DNA from 3 places in the Jejuibacter calystegiae genome. Region 2 is predicted to be linked to each of the others. Evidence: predicted binding sites of a transcription regulator. Region 2 holds the regulator's gene; each other region holds the start of a gene.

Region 1 (4,559 bases), 1.2 Mb from region 2:
CGAGCTGTACGCAGGGTACGCCTGCGGGTTTGCCCTGAGGCATACCGGGAATCGGACTGGATATGGAAGGAGCAGTGCAGCAGGCACCGCAGTCGGGGCGACAGTCCATCGGATGGCTCCGGCCAGGGAAACCGCCACTCTAACAGCCCATCCGGCATGGCGCCACTCTCTTTACCCGCCAGAGAATTCACTTGCCTGAATGCCATGCCGCGAGTACCTTGTCGCCATATTTTTATCGCGTTATCGATCAGGATTAATTCATGGCAAGAGCTAACGAAATCAAACGCGGCATGGCCATCAACTACAATGGCAAGCTGCTGCTGGTGAAAGATATTGATATCCAGGCCCCAAGCGCTCGCGGCGCGGCCACGCTCTATAAGATGCGTTTTTCGGATGTCCGTACCGGTCTGAAGGTGGAAGAGCGCTTTAAGGGCGACGATATCCTCGACACTATCGTGCTCAGCCGCCGCCCGGTCAACTTCTCGTACGTCGACGGCAACGAATATGTCTTTATGGATGATGAAGACTACACCCCCTACTCCTTTAACCAGGAGCAGATCGCCGACGAATTGCAGTTTATTCCCGAAGGGGGCATTCCCGGTATGCAGGTGCTGACCTGGGACGGTCAGGTGCTGGCGCTGGAGCTGCCTCAGACGGTGGATCTGGAAATCACCGAAACCGCGCCGGGCATTAAGGGCGCTTCCGCCAGCGCCCGCACCAAACCGGCAACCCTCTCTACCGGCCTGACTATTCAGGTGCCGGAATATCTGGTCACCGGCGAGAAAATCCGTATTCACGTGGCCGAGCGCCGCTATATGGGGCGCGCCGAGTAATCGTCCATAAGAATAAACAAGGAAAATCAATTCATTGATTTTCGGCTGATAACCACAAAGAGGGAAAAACCACGTTTTTCCCTCTTTGTCATCAACCTGACGGGAGGCTCTGCCTCCCGTTTTTTTACCTGCGAATCACAGCAGTTCAGGGAATAGCAGTTTTTTCAGCGCCAGCTCAACGCCGCGCACTTCCGCCAGCCCCTTCAGACGCCCGATAGCCGAATAGCCCGGGTTGGTCTTTTTATGCAGATCGTCCAGCATCTGGTGACCGTGATCCGGACGCATCGGGATCGGGCGCAAATCGCCCGCCGCTTTACGTCGAGACTCCTCAGTCAGAATCGCCTTCACCACCGCGACCATATCCACATCGCCCTGCAGATGCGCCCCTTCATGGAAGGTTTTCGGATTCTGCTCCCGGCAGGTGGCACGCAGATGGGTAAAGTGAATACGATCGCCAAAGGTTTCGATCATATTCACCAAATCGTTATCGGCGCGAACGCCGTAAGAACCGGTGCACATCGTGAAGCCGTTGTAGATGCTGTCCACGGTCTGTTTCATCCACTGCATATCGTCAATGGTAGAAACAATGCGCGGCAGGCCCAGGATCGGGCGCGGCGGATCGTCCGGATGGATAGCCAGGCGAACGCCCGCCTGTTCCGCCACCGGCACCACCGCTTTCAGGAAGTAAGCCATGTTCTCACGCAGCTGTGCCTTATCGATACCGTCATATTCCGCCAGACGGGCACGGAACTGATCGAGGGTATAGCCCTCTTCCGCGCCGGGCAGGCCTGCAATGATGTTGCGGGTTAGCTTGTCGATGTCAGCGGCGCTCATGGCGGCGAAGTAATCCGCCGCCTGGGCGCGCTCCTGCTCGCTATAGTCGGCTTCGGCCCCCGGGCGCTTAAGGATATGCAGTTCAAACGCCGCAAAGGCTATCTGATCGAAACGCAGCGCCTTTGAACCGTCCGGCAGCGTCCAGGCCAGATCGGTACGGGTCCAGTCCAGGATCGGCATAAAGTTGTAGCAGACGGTATCGATGCCGCATTCGGCCAGGTTACGCACGCTCTGCTGCCAGGCGGCGATATGCTGGTCGTAGTCGCCGCTATGGGTCTTGATATCCTCATGAATCGGGATGCTCTCGACCACTGACCAGGTGAGCCCTTTTTCCGCCAGCAGCCGCTGACGCTCGCGGATCTCTTCAACCGGCCATACCTGACCATTAGGGATATGGTGCAGCGCAGTAACCACGCCAGTCGCACCCGCCTGCCGTACATCGTCCAGGGTGACCGGATCATTCGGTCCATACCAACGCCAGGTTTGTTCCATCGCCATTTCCTCGCAAAAGATGTTATACCAATCGATCAACATGCCTACCCTACATGTCCATCTTAATACGTCAATATTCTCCGCCGCATTGGTTGATCTGCTTCACATTCCCCCGATAAATAAGGCACACCAATTTTATTTGTTGTCATATAACTTTACACTGACCATGTTAATCAATGGTTATCGGGAATAACATTTCATGAACACTATCGCCAGCGTCGCGCTACCGTCCGGCGTCCGTCAGCCGGGCTATGACCGCACACAGCTTAAAAGCCGCATCGTTCACCTGGGATTTGGCGCCTTCCACCGTGCCCACCAGGCGCTACTGACCGACAGGGTTCTAAACCAGCTGGGTGGCGACTGGGGCATTTGCGAAATCAGCCTGTTTAGCGGTGATAAACTAATGAGCGCGTTACGCGCCCAGGATCACCTTTATACGGTTCTGGAAAAGGGTCCCCAGGGCAGCGAAGCCATCGTGGTGGGCGCCGTTCACGAATGTCTGAATGCCCGGCTCGATGGCCTCTCCGCCATTATTGAAAAGTTCTGCGAGCCGCAGGTCGCCATTGTTTCGCTCACCATCACCGAAAAGGGCTACTGCATCGATCCGGCCAGCGGCCAGCTCGATTTAACGAATGAGCGCATCCGCCACGATCTTGAACATCCGGACCAGCCTCATTCCGCACCGGGCATTCTGGTGGAAGCCCTGGCGCGCCGTCGGGAGCGTGGCCTGGCCCCCTTTACCGTTCTCTCTTGCGATAACATTCCCGACAACGGGCATACGGTCCGCAATGCCGTTCTGGGGCTGGCGCAGCAGCGTGATGCGACCCTGACGACATGGATCCGCGATAGCGTGACTTTCCCCTCTACCATGGTAGACCGCATTGTGCCCGCCGCCACGGATGCGTCGCTTCAGGAGATCGCCGATGCAGTCGGGGTGGCAGATCCCTGCGGTATCTGCGCCGAACCCTGGATTCAATGGGTGGTTGAGGATAACTTCGTGGCCGGCCGACCAGCCTGGGAGCAGGTAGGCGTACAGATGGTACAGGATGTTCTGCCCTGGGAAGAGATGAAGCTGCGTATGCTCAACGGCAGCCACTCGTTTCTTGCCTGGCTGGGCTATCTGGCAGGCTTTGAGACCATTGCCGACTGCATGGCCGATGCCGATTTCCAGGCCGCCGCCCGCCGCCTGATGATGCAGGAACAGGCCCCTACGCTGAATATCCAGAACGTCAGTCTGGACGATTACGCCCGGGGGTTGATCGCCCGCTTTAGTAACCCCGCCCTGCCGCACCGCACCTGGCAGATTGCCATGGACGGTAGCCAGAAGCTGCCGCAGCGTATGCTGAACGGCATCCGCTGGCATCTGGCTAACGGTAGCGACTGGCCGTTACTGGCGCTGGGCGTGGCCGGCTGGATGCGCTACGTCAGCGGCGTGGATGACAGGGGCGAGCCAATAGACATCCGCGATCCGCTGCTGGAGAAGATCGCCAGCCGGGTAGCCCAGAGCAGCGAACAGGAGCGGGTTGCCGCCCTGCTGACGCTCAAAGAGATCTTCGGCGACGATCTGCCCGCTAATCCTGTCTTTGTCGATTCGCTAGAACAGGCCTGGCGCCAGCTCTGTCGCCAGGGTGCCCGCAGCACGGTGGCCGCCACTCTTGCCGGTTAACACCTCTGGCGCGGCGCCCATAACCCGCCGCGCCCTTCTCTTTTCCTCGTTTTTTCGTCAGGATAGGCAGGTTCCCTGTTAGCGGCACTGCCGCCACATCACGACAATCCCGGAGCCCCTGTGACAAAAACCAACCTGATTACCGGCTTTCTTGGTAGCGGTAAGACCACCACCATCACTCACCTGCTGGCAAACAAGCCAGAAAATGAGAAGTGGGCGGTACTGGTAAACGAATTTGGCGAGATCGGCATTGACGGCGCCCTGCTGGCAGACAGCGGTGCGCTGTTAAAAGAGATCCCTGGCGGCTGCATGTGCTGCGTCAACGGCCTGCCCATGCAGGTAGGACTCAATACACTGCTGCGTCAGGGGCGCCCGGATCGCCTGCTGATAGAACCCACCGGGCTGGGCCATCCGAAGCAGATCCTGGATATGCTTACCGCCGATGTCTATGAACCCTGGATCGATCTGCGAGCCACTCTGACGCTGCTCGATCCGCGTCAATTGCTGGAACAGCGTCTGCAAAACGATGAGAACTTCCGCGATCAGCTGGCCGCCGCCGATATAATTATCGCCAATAAGGCCGACAGGCAGGACGAGGCCAGCCGCGCAGCTCTGGAGGCGTGGCTGAGTAGCAATCTGGCGGGACGCAAAGCCATTACCGTCAGCCAGGGCCAGATCGATCCCGCCTTGCTGGATAGCCCACGCCATAATCTACGCACGTTGCCCGCAAGCGA
Region 2 (4,559 bases):
CGAAGGGCTGCACGGCGGCGTGGTCACCTCGCAGCACGATGTGGCGCAGCATGTGGATCTACTGGTCGGCGTAGTACCCATCGTCAACCTGGAGTGGATTCAGAAACTGGTGCGCGACACCAGCGAGCGCGGCCATTCCCGTGAAGCCGTGATGGATTCGGTGGTGCGTTCGATGGAAGACTACATCAACTACATCACCCCGCAGTTCTCACGTACCCACATCAACTTCCAGCGCGTGCCGACGGTAGATACCTCTAATCCCTTCGCCGCCAGAGAGATCCCGTCGCTGGATGAAAGCTTTGTGGTGATCCACTTCCGGGATCTGGAGGTCGATTATCCCTGGCTGCTGGCGATGCTGCAGGGCTCGTTTATCTCGCATATCAATACGCTGGTGGTGCCGGGCGGCAAGATGGGACTGGCGATGGAGCTGATTATGACGCCGCTGGTGCGGCGCATTATGGAAGGTAAAAAGATAGCCTAATCCCTGGCTGGGGAGGGGAATCTGTCTCCCCTCCCCAGCCAGCATCAGCCTTCCACCACCTCATATGAATGGGTGATATTCACCGCTTTACCCAACATCAGCGCCACAGAGCAGTATTTCTCGGCAGACAAATCCACCGCACGCGACACCGCATTGTCTTTCAGATCCTGGCCGGTAACGATAAAGTGCAGATTGATATGAGTGAACAGGCGCGGCGCCTCTTCACGACGCTCCGAGGTTAGCTTCACCTCGCAGTCGGTCACGCCGTGGCGACCCTTTTGCAGAATAGAGACCACATCGATGGCGCTACAGCTTCCCACCGCCATCAGCACCATCTCCATCGGACTGGGGGCCTTGTCGCCGGAATTCCCGTCCATCAGCACCTGATGCCCGGAGGCGGACTCACCCAGGAAAGTCAGGCCCTCAACCCATTTTACTCGTGACTGCATGTTGTCGCTCCCATCAAGCCATTCTTCCCCACAGAGTAAGCCGCCGCAAAGAAAGTCGCAACAGAAGGCGATCCGGGTCAAGCTGAAACGAGACAATAGGAGACACCCGGAAAAAGCTATGCTAAAACACTGAGGATACCCTCTCGCGGCGCGGCGAAGCGCGTACGGGATGAAATTTCACGTGAAATTTATGTAGCTTACAGGCTTTTCTCATGCCAGATCCCCAAGAGCGGGGACAAACGATCAATACGCCCGGAGGCCCATATTCTTCCGGGCGTCAGCTTATAACCAGAGGATAACCGCGCATGGTGCTTGGCAAACCGCAAACAGACCCGACTCTCGAATGGTTTTTGTCTCATTGCCACATTCATAAGTATCCATCGAAGAGCACACTTATTCATCAGGGTGAAAAAGCCGAAACCCTCTATTACATCGTTAAGGGCTCTGTCGCAGTACTTATCAAAGATGAGGAAGGGAAAGAGATGATCCTCTCTTACCTGAATCAGGGGGATTTCATTGGTGAACTGGGGCTATTCGAAGAAGGCCAGGAGCGTAGCGCCTGGGTACGGGCGAAAACCGCCTGCGAAGTCGCTGAAATCTCCTATAAGAAATTCCGTCAGCTGATCCAGGTAAACCCGGACATTCTGATGCGCCTTTCCTCGCAGATGGCCCGCCGTCTGCAGGTCACCTCAGAGAAAGTGGGCAATCTCGCCTTCCTGGATGTGACAGGTCGTATCGCACAGACTCTGCTGAACCTGGCAAAACAGCCGGACGCAATGACCCATCCGGACGGAATGCAGATCAAAATCACCCGTCAGGAAATCGGGCAGATCGTGGGCTGTTCCCGCGAAACCGTTGGCCGTATTCTGAAGATGCTGGAAGATCAAAACCTGATCTCCGCACACGGGAAAACCATCGTCGTCTTCGGTACCCGTTAATCCCGGTCTGTAACGGCGTGTTGTGGCAACGCGCCGTTTTTCTCTTTGCCACTGACGCGTTACCCTGTGCCAATGCGCCGACTGATCTATCACCCCGAAGTTAACTACGCGCTGCGTCAGACCCTGGTACTGTCGCTGCCGGTGATTATCGGGCTAATATTCGGTAGCCTGCAACAGGGCCTGCTCTTCTCGCTGGTTCCCGCCTGTTGCAATATCGCGGGCCTGGATACCCCCCATAAACGTTTCTTTAAACGCCTGATCGTCGGCGGCTCGCTGTTCGCCTTTAGCAGCCTGATGGTGCAGCTACTGCTGATGGAAAAGCTGCCACTGGCCGCCATCTTCTTCGGAATGGCGCTGTTACTGGGCGTTACGGCGGAAATCAGCGCCCTGCATGGCCGCCTGTTGCCTGCTTCGCTTATCGCCGCGATCTTTACTCTGGGGCTGGCCGGCAATATGCCGGTCTGGCAGCCGATGCTGCTGTATGCGCTCGGCACCCTGTGGTACGGCGCCTTTAACTGGTTCTGGTTCTGGATGTGGCGTGAGCAGCCGCTACGCGAGACCCTGAGCCTGCTCTATCGCGAACTGGCGGACTACTGCGAAGCCAAATACAGCCTGCTGACCCAGCATACCGATCCGGAAAATGCGCTGCCGCCGCTGCTGATTCGTCAGCAAAAGGTGGTGGATCTCATCAGCCTCTGTTATCAGCAGTTGCATATGCTATCTGCCACCAGCCGCCAGAATGATTATAAGCGCCTGCTGCGCGTCTTTCAGGTGGCGCTGGATCTTCAGGAGCATATTTCCGTCAGCCTTCACCAGCCTGAAGAGGTACAGAAACTGGTAGAGCAGAGCCACGCGGAACCGGTGATTCGCTGGGCGGCCCGTACCGTGGCCGCCCGGCTGCGCGTAGTCAGCGACGATATACTCTACCACCGCTATCCCCGGCGCTTTAGCATGGAAAAACCCATCTCCGCGCTGGAAAAGATTGCCCGCCAGCATCCGGAAAACCCGGTGGGGCAGTTCTGCCACTATCACTTCAGCCGTATCGCCCGACTACTGCGCACCCAGCGCCCGCTCTATATTCGGGATCTGATGGCCGACCGGCAACAGCATCTTCCGCTGCTTCGGGCGCTGCGCAGCTATCTGTCGCTGAAGTCCTCGGCGCTGCGTAGCGCAGCGCGCATTGGAACCATGCTTGCCATCGCCAGTCTGCTTGGCGCCGCGCTCAATCTGCCCAAACCCTGGTGGATACTAATGACCATCATGTTTGTCACCCAGAACGGCTATGGCGCCACCCGGGTACGCATTCTGCACCGGGCGGGGGGAACTATCGCGGGTCTGTTAATTGCGGCGGGCGCGCTACACTTTAACGTACCCCAGGGCTATATTCTGGCGGGAATGCTGCTGATAACGCTGATTGGCTACCTGATAATCCGTAAACATTACGCGCTGGCGACCGTCGGATTTACCATCACTGCGGTTTACAGCCTGCAACTGCTTTCGCTGAGCGGTGAGCAGTTTATTATGACCCGACTGGTGGATACGCTGCTCGGTTGCCTGATCGCCTTTGGCGGCATGGTCTGGCTGTGGCCTCAGTGGCAGAGCGGCCTGCTACGACAGAATGCCCACGATGCGCTGGAGCGCGACCAGCAGGCCATCCGCCAGATCCTGAGCGACGATCCACAGCCCGGCCCGCTGGCCTGGGAGCGAATGCGGGTCAATCAGGCCCATAATGCGCTCTATAACTCGCTAAATCAGGCAATGCAGGAGCCATCATTCAATAACCGTTACCTGGCCGATATGAAGCTATGGGTAACCCACAGCCAGTTTATCGTCGAGCATATTAACGCCATGACGATCCTGGCGCGCGAGCATAATATGCTGACGCCAGCGCTGGCCCAACGCTATCTGCAATCCTGTGAAATCGCTATTCAGCGCTGCCAGCAACGGCTGACCTGGGACAACCCCGACGACAGCGGCGCCATTCACGTACTGGACGACCCCGAGGCGCTCACCATTGGCCCAATGAGCACCATGGAGCGCCATCTGGATCGCATCCTCAGCCATCTGAATGCGATGCATACCATCTCTTCCGTGGCCTGGCATCAGCGCCCCCACCACGGCGCCTGGCTACGCCGCCGTCTGCAAAGCCACAAATAATCATCCCAGGGCGATTTTCTGCACCGCTTTGGCGAAACGCGCCATGCCTTCATCGATGTCGGCGTCTTCCACCACCAGCGACGGCGCCAGACGAACCACGTCCGGCCCGGCATTCAACACCATAACGCCCTGCTCCGCTGCTGCGTTCAGCAGATCCCGGGCGCGCCCTTTATATGCTTCACTCAACTCAGCACCAATCAGTAGCCCCATACCGCGAACTTCGCTGAAAATATTGAATTGCTCGTTGATCTGACGCAGATGGTCGACAAAACGCTGACGCTTGCTCTGAATGCCACCCAGCACTTGTGGGGTATTAATGATGTCGAAGGCCGCTTCCGCCACCGCGCATGCCAGCGGGTTACCGCCATAGGTCGAGCCATGGGAGCCCACGTGGAAAGCAGAGGCAATCTCCTGGGTCGTCAGCATCGCGCTCACCGGGAAACCGCCGCCCAACGCTTTGGCGCTGGTCAGAATGTCCGGCGTCACACCGTAGTGCATATAGCTGAACAGCTTGCCCACGCGACCCATACCGCA
Region 3 (4,559 bases), 530 kb from region 2:
TTCTTGGCGCAGTGGTCGGTGTGCAGGATAACCGGCACGCCGTAGTGTTCAGCCATCTGGTGCACGTGATGCGCGCCAGAGATAGCGCCCATAATGGCCGCGCCCTGAGGAACGTCGGTCTTAACGCCTTTACCCGCGATAAAAGCCGCACCGCCGTTAGAGAACTGGACGATAACCGGCGATTTTACTTTCGCAGCGGTTTCCAGCACGGCGTTGATAGAGTCAGTACCCACGCAGTTAACTGCCGGCAGAGCAAAATTGTTCTCTTTTGCTACCTGGAACACCTTCTGTACGTCATCGCCAGTGATCACGCCAGGTTTTACGAAATCAAAAATTTTTGACATGTTACGTTGTCCTGTATCTTCTCGGCCTTTCATCCGTCGTCTTTCACCTGAGTGAAATCTGCCTGGATGTCATTGAAAAACAGGCGGGATTTTCCCGCCTGAAGATGCATTACTGCTTAGCACGCTCTTCGAGCATGGCGACTGCCGGCAGTACTTTGCCTTCCACGAACTCCAGGAATGCGCCACCGCCAGTGGAGATGTAGGAGATCTTATCGGCGATGCCGAACAGATCGATGGCGGCCAGGGTATCGCCGCCGCCTGCGATGGAGAAGCCTTCGCTGTCAGCGATAGCGTTGGCAACAATCTCGGTGCCTTTGCGGAAGTTCGGGAATTCGAATACGCCAACCGGGCCATTCCACAGAATGGTTTTAGCGTTTTTCAGGATTTCCGCCAGTTTTTCAGCGGAAACATCGCCCAGATCCAGAATCTGCTCATCATCTTTAATGTCGGTTACCGACTTCAGGGTTGCAGGCGCAGTTTCAGAAAACTCGGTTGCCACACGTACGTCGGTCGGAACCGGGATATCGCAGGTGCCCAGCAGGCGTTTGGCTTCATCTACCAGGTCAGCTTCGTACAGGGATTTACCCACGTTGTGGCCCTGTGCGGCAACAAAGGTATTAGCGATACCGCCGCCCACGATCAGCTGGTCAGCGATTTTAGACAGCGAGTCCAGCACGGTCAGTTTGGTAGAAACTTTGGAACCGCCAACGATGGCAACCATCGGGCGAGCCGGCTCTTTCAGCGCTTTACCCAGCGCGTCCAGCTCGGCAGCCAGCAGCGGGCCAGCACAGGCAACGTCGGCGAACTTGCCCACACCGTGGGTGGAAGCCTGGGCGCGGTGCGCAGTACCGAAAGCGTCCATCACGAACACGTCGCACAGTGCGGCATATTTCTTAGACAGGGCTTCGTCGTCTTTCTTTTCGCCCTTGTTGAAGCGAACGTTTTCCAGCACCACCAGTTCGCCAGCGTCGATTTCAACGCCGTCCAGGTAATCTTTCGCCAGACGAACCGGATTAGAGAGCTTGTCTTTCAGGTAGTTAACTACCGGCAGCAGAGAGAATTCTTCGTTGTACTCGCCTTCGGTCGGACGACCCAGGTGGGAAGTGACCATCACTTTTGCGCCCTGCTTCAGAGCCAGTTCGATGGTGGGCAGGGAGGCACGGATACGGGCATCGCTTGTCACTTTCCCATCTTTAACCGGCACGTTCAGATCCGCACGGATTAGCACGCGTTTACCAGCCAGATCCAGATCGGTCATCTTAATTACAGACATGGTGAATCCTCTCGTTGATTCTTAAAGTTTTGCAGGCGCAAACCGCGCCTTACCTGAAACCAGTGGCGGCCATCGCTAACGTTGTGTCGAGCATTCGGTTAGCAAAGCCCCATTCGTTGTCGCACCAGACCAGGGTTTTGACCAGGTGCCCACCGCTGACCCGCGTCTGGGTGCCATCAACGATGGCACTGTGCGGATCGTGGTTAAAATCTGTCGAGACCAACGGTAATTCCGTATAGTCAACTATACCATGAAATACCCCCTGTGCCGCTTTTTGCAGCAACAGGTTAACCTGTTCAACCGTCACCGCCTGGCGCAGCGTAACGCTCAGATCGATGGCAGTTACGTTGATGGTTGGCACCCTGACCGCTATCGCTTCAAAGCGGTCGCAAAACTGCGGAAAGATACGGGTAATGCCCGCCGCCAGCCGGGTATCAACCGGAATAATAGACTGGCTGGCCGCCCGGGTACGCCGCAGATCCGGGTGATATGCATCGATAACCTGCTGATCGTGCATCGCGGAGTGAATCGTGGTTACCGTTCCGGACTCAATGCCCCAGGCATCTTCCAGCAGCTTAATCACCGGGATAATGCAATTGGTGGTGCAGGAGGCGTTGGACACCATACGATCTTCCGCCCTGAGCGCCTGATGATTCACCCCGTAAACCACGGTAGCGTCCAGGTCATTCCCTCCGGGATGAGAGAACAGCACCTTCTTCGCACCTGCGGCGAGATGCAATTCGGCATCGGCCCTGCTGCCGTACACGCCGGTGCAGTCCAACACCACATCAATACCCAGATCGCGCCAGGGAAGCCGTTCGGGTTCGCGCAAATGCAGCAGGCGCACAACGTCATCGCCAATCCACAGTTGGTCACGCTCCTGACGAACGTCCCAACCGAAGCGCCCGTGGCTGGTATCGTACTTAAGCAGATGCGCCATCCCGGCGGAATCCGCCAGTTCGTTGATAGCCACCACGGCAATCTCCGCGCGGCGCCCGGATTCGTAGAGGGCGCGAACCACATTGCGTCCGATGCGGCCAAAGCCATTAATCGCGATGCGTACGGTCATATCTCTCCTGCCAGATTCCCACCAAAACGGCTGACAGAGTAATCCAGCGTGATGCCTTAAGGAATCTTTGCATGCCCAAAGGGTGACTGTTTGGTCGTTTGTCGAGCATTTTTTCTACTGAAACGAAACAACTGAAACGCTTCAGCTAGAATAAGCGAAACGGCCGCTAAAAGGAACGCCCTGGGTGCGGTACCGGGAAAATAACTTGATGTGCGTCACAAAATAACGTCACTGGAAGGAAGCCAACGAAAAAAGGCTCCCACCGGGAGCCTTTCATCAATACCCGATAATGGGGTTACAGCAGCGCTTTCGCTTTGTTAACCACGTTATCCACGGTGAAGCCAAACTCTTCGAACAGTTTCTCTGCCGGAGCAGACTCACCAAAGGTGGTCATACCCACGATATCGCCGTTCAGACCCACATACTTGAACCAGTAGTCGGCGATACCAGCTTCGATAGCCACACGAGCGCTAACGGCTTTCGGCAGTACCGATTCACGATAAGCGGCATCCTGCTTGTCGAAAGCGTCGGTGGACGGCATGGAAACCACGCGCGCCTGCACCCCTTCCGCCGTCAGGCGATCCCAGGCAGCCACGGCCAGCTCAACTTCAGAGCCGGTGGCGATCAGAATCAGCTGCGGCTGGCCTGCGCAATCTTTCAGCACATAACCGCCGCGAGCAACGTCCGCCAGCTGCTGAGCGCTACGCTCCTGCTGCGCCAGGTTCTGGCGGGAGAGGATCAGCGCGGTCGGACCGTCGTGACGCTCAACGCCATATTTCCAGGCAATGGCAGATTCCACCTGATCACAGGGGCGCCAGGTGCTCATATTCGGCGTCAGACGCAGGGAAGAGAGCTGCTCAACCGGCTGGTGAGTCGGGCCATCTTCGCCCAGACCGATAGAGTCATGGGTGTACACCATCACGTGGCGCTGCTTCATCAGTGCCGCCATACGCACCGCGTTACGGGCATATTCAACGAACATCAGGAAGGTAGAGGTGTACGGCAGGAAACCGCCGTGCAGCGCGATACCGTTGGCGATAGCGGTCATACCGAATTCACGCACGCCGTAGTGGATATAGTTACCCGCCGGATCTTCATTCAGCGCTTTAGAGCCGGACCACAGCGTCAGGTTAGACGGCGCCAGGTCGGCGGAGCCGCCCAGGAATTCAGGCAGCCAGGGACCGAAAGCTTCGATAGCGTTCTGGGAAGCTTTACGGCTGGCGATTTTCGCCGGCTCAGCCTGCAGTTTCTCGACGAAAGACTGCGCTTTTTCCGCAAAGTCGGCCGGCATTTCGCCCTTCATACGGCGGGTAAATTCTGCGGCTTCCTGCGGGAAAGCTTTCGCATAGGCGGCAAATTTCTCATTCCAGGCATGCTCTTTCGCAAGGCCCGCCTCTTTGGCGTCCCACTGCGCGTAGATATCCTGAGGAATCACAAACGGCTCATACTTCCAGCCAAGCGCTTCGCGGGTAGCGGCAACTTCGGCATCGCCCAGCGGCGCACCGTGGGAGTCATGAGAACCGGCCTTGTTCGGCGAGCCAAAACCGATAATGGTTTTGCACATCAGCAGAGAAGGCTTGTCAGTGACGCCACGCGCTTCTTCAATGGCGGCTTTAATAGCGTCAGCGTCGTGACCATCAACGCCACGAACCACGTGCCAGCCGTAAGCTTCGAAGCGCTTCGCGGTATCGTCGGTAAACCAGCCATCCACTTCGCCATCAATGGAGATACCGTTATCGTCGTAGAAAGCGACCAGTTTGCCCAGCTTCAGGGTACCCGCCAGCGAGCACACTTCGTGGGAGATCCCTTCCATCATGCAGCCATCGCCCAGGAAGGTATAGGTATGATGATCGACAATATCGTGGCCCGGACG

What was found. Region 2 encodes CRP, which controls carbon source genes, mostly activating them, when cyclic AMP is high. Its sites were predicted from a motif close to ATGTGANNNNNNTCACAT; they were not measured.
Region 1: the regulator CRP is predicted to act here: its motif matches at 2,250-2,267, upstream of uxuA (mannonate dehydratase).
Region 3: the regulator CRP is predicted to act here: its motif matches at 2,890-2,907, upstream of epd (erythrose-4-phosphate dehydrogenase).

What each region holds. Positions count from the first base shown of each region.
Region 1 is NZ_CP040428.1:4,682,062-4,686,620, forward strand. It holds gene FEM41_RS21955 (YkgJ family cysteine cluster protein) at 1-109, opposite strand, end outside; gene yeiP (elongation factor P-like protein YeiP) at 261-833, shown strand; gene uxuA (mannonate dehydratase) at 969-2,159, opposite strand; gene FEM41_RS21970 (mannitol dehydrogenase family protein) at 2,359-3,825, shown strand; gene FEM41_RS21975 (CobW family GTP-binding protein) at 3,946-4,559, shown strand, end outside.
Region 2 is NZ_CP040428.1:739,069-743,627, forward strand. It holds gene FEM41_RS03510 (phosphoribulokinase) at 1-481, shown strand, start outside; gene FEM41_RS03515 (OsmC family protein) at 526-930, opposite strand; gene crp (cAMP-activated global transcriptional regulator CRP) at 1,236-1,868, shown strand; gene FEM41_RS03525 (YccS/YhfK family putative transporter) at 1,941-4,025, shown strand; gene argD (bifunctional acetylornithine/succinyldiaminopimelate transaminase) at 4,026-4,559, opposite strand, start outside.
Region 3 is NZ_CP040428.1:210,639-215,197, forward strand. It holds gene fbaA (class II fructose-bisphosphate aldolase) at 1-344, opposite strand, end outside; gene pgk (phosphoglycerate kinase) at 454-1,617, opposite strand; gene epd (erythrose-4-phosphate dehydrogenase) at 1,667-2,686, opposite strand; gene tkt (transketolase) at 2,982-4,559, opposite strand, start outside.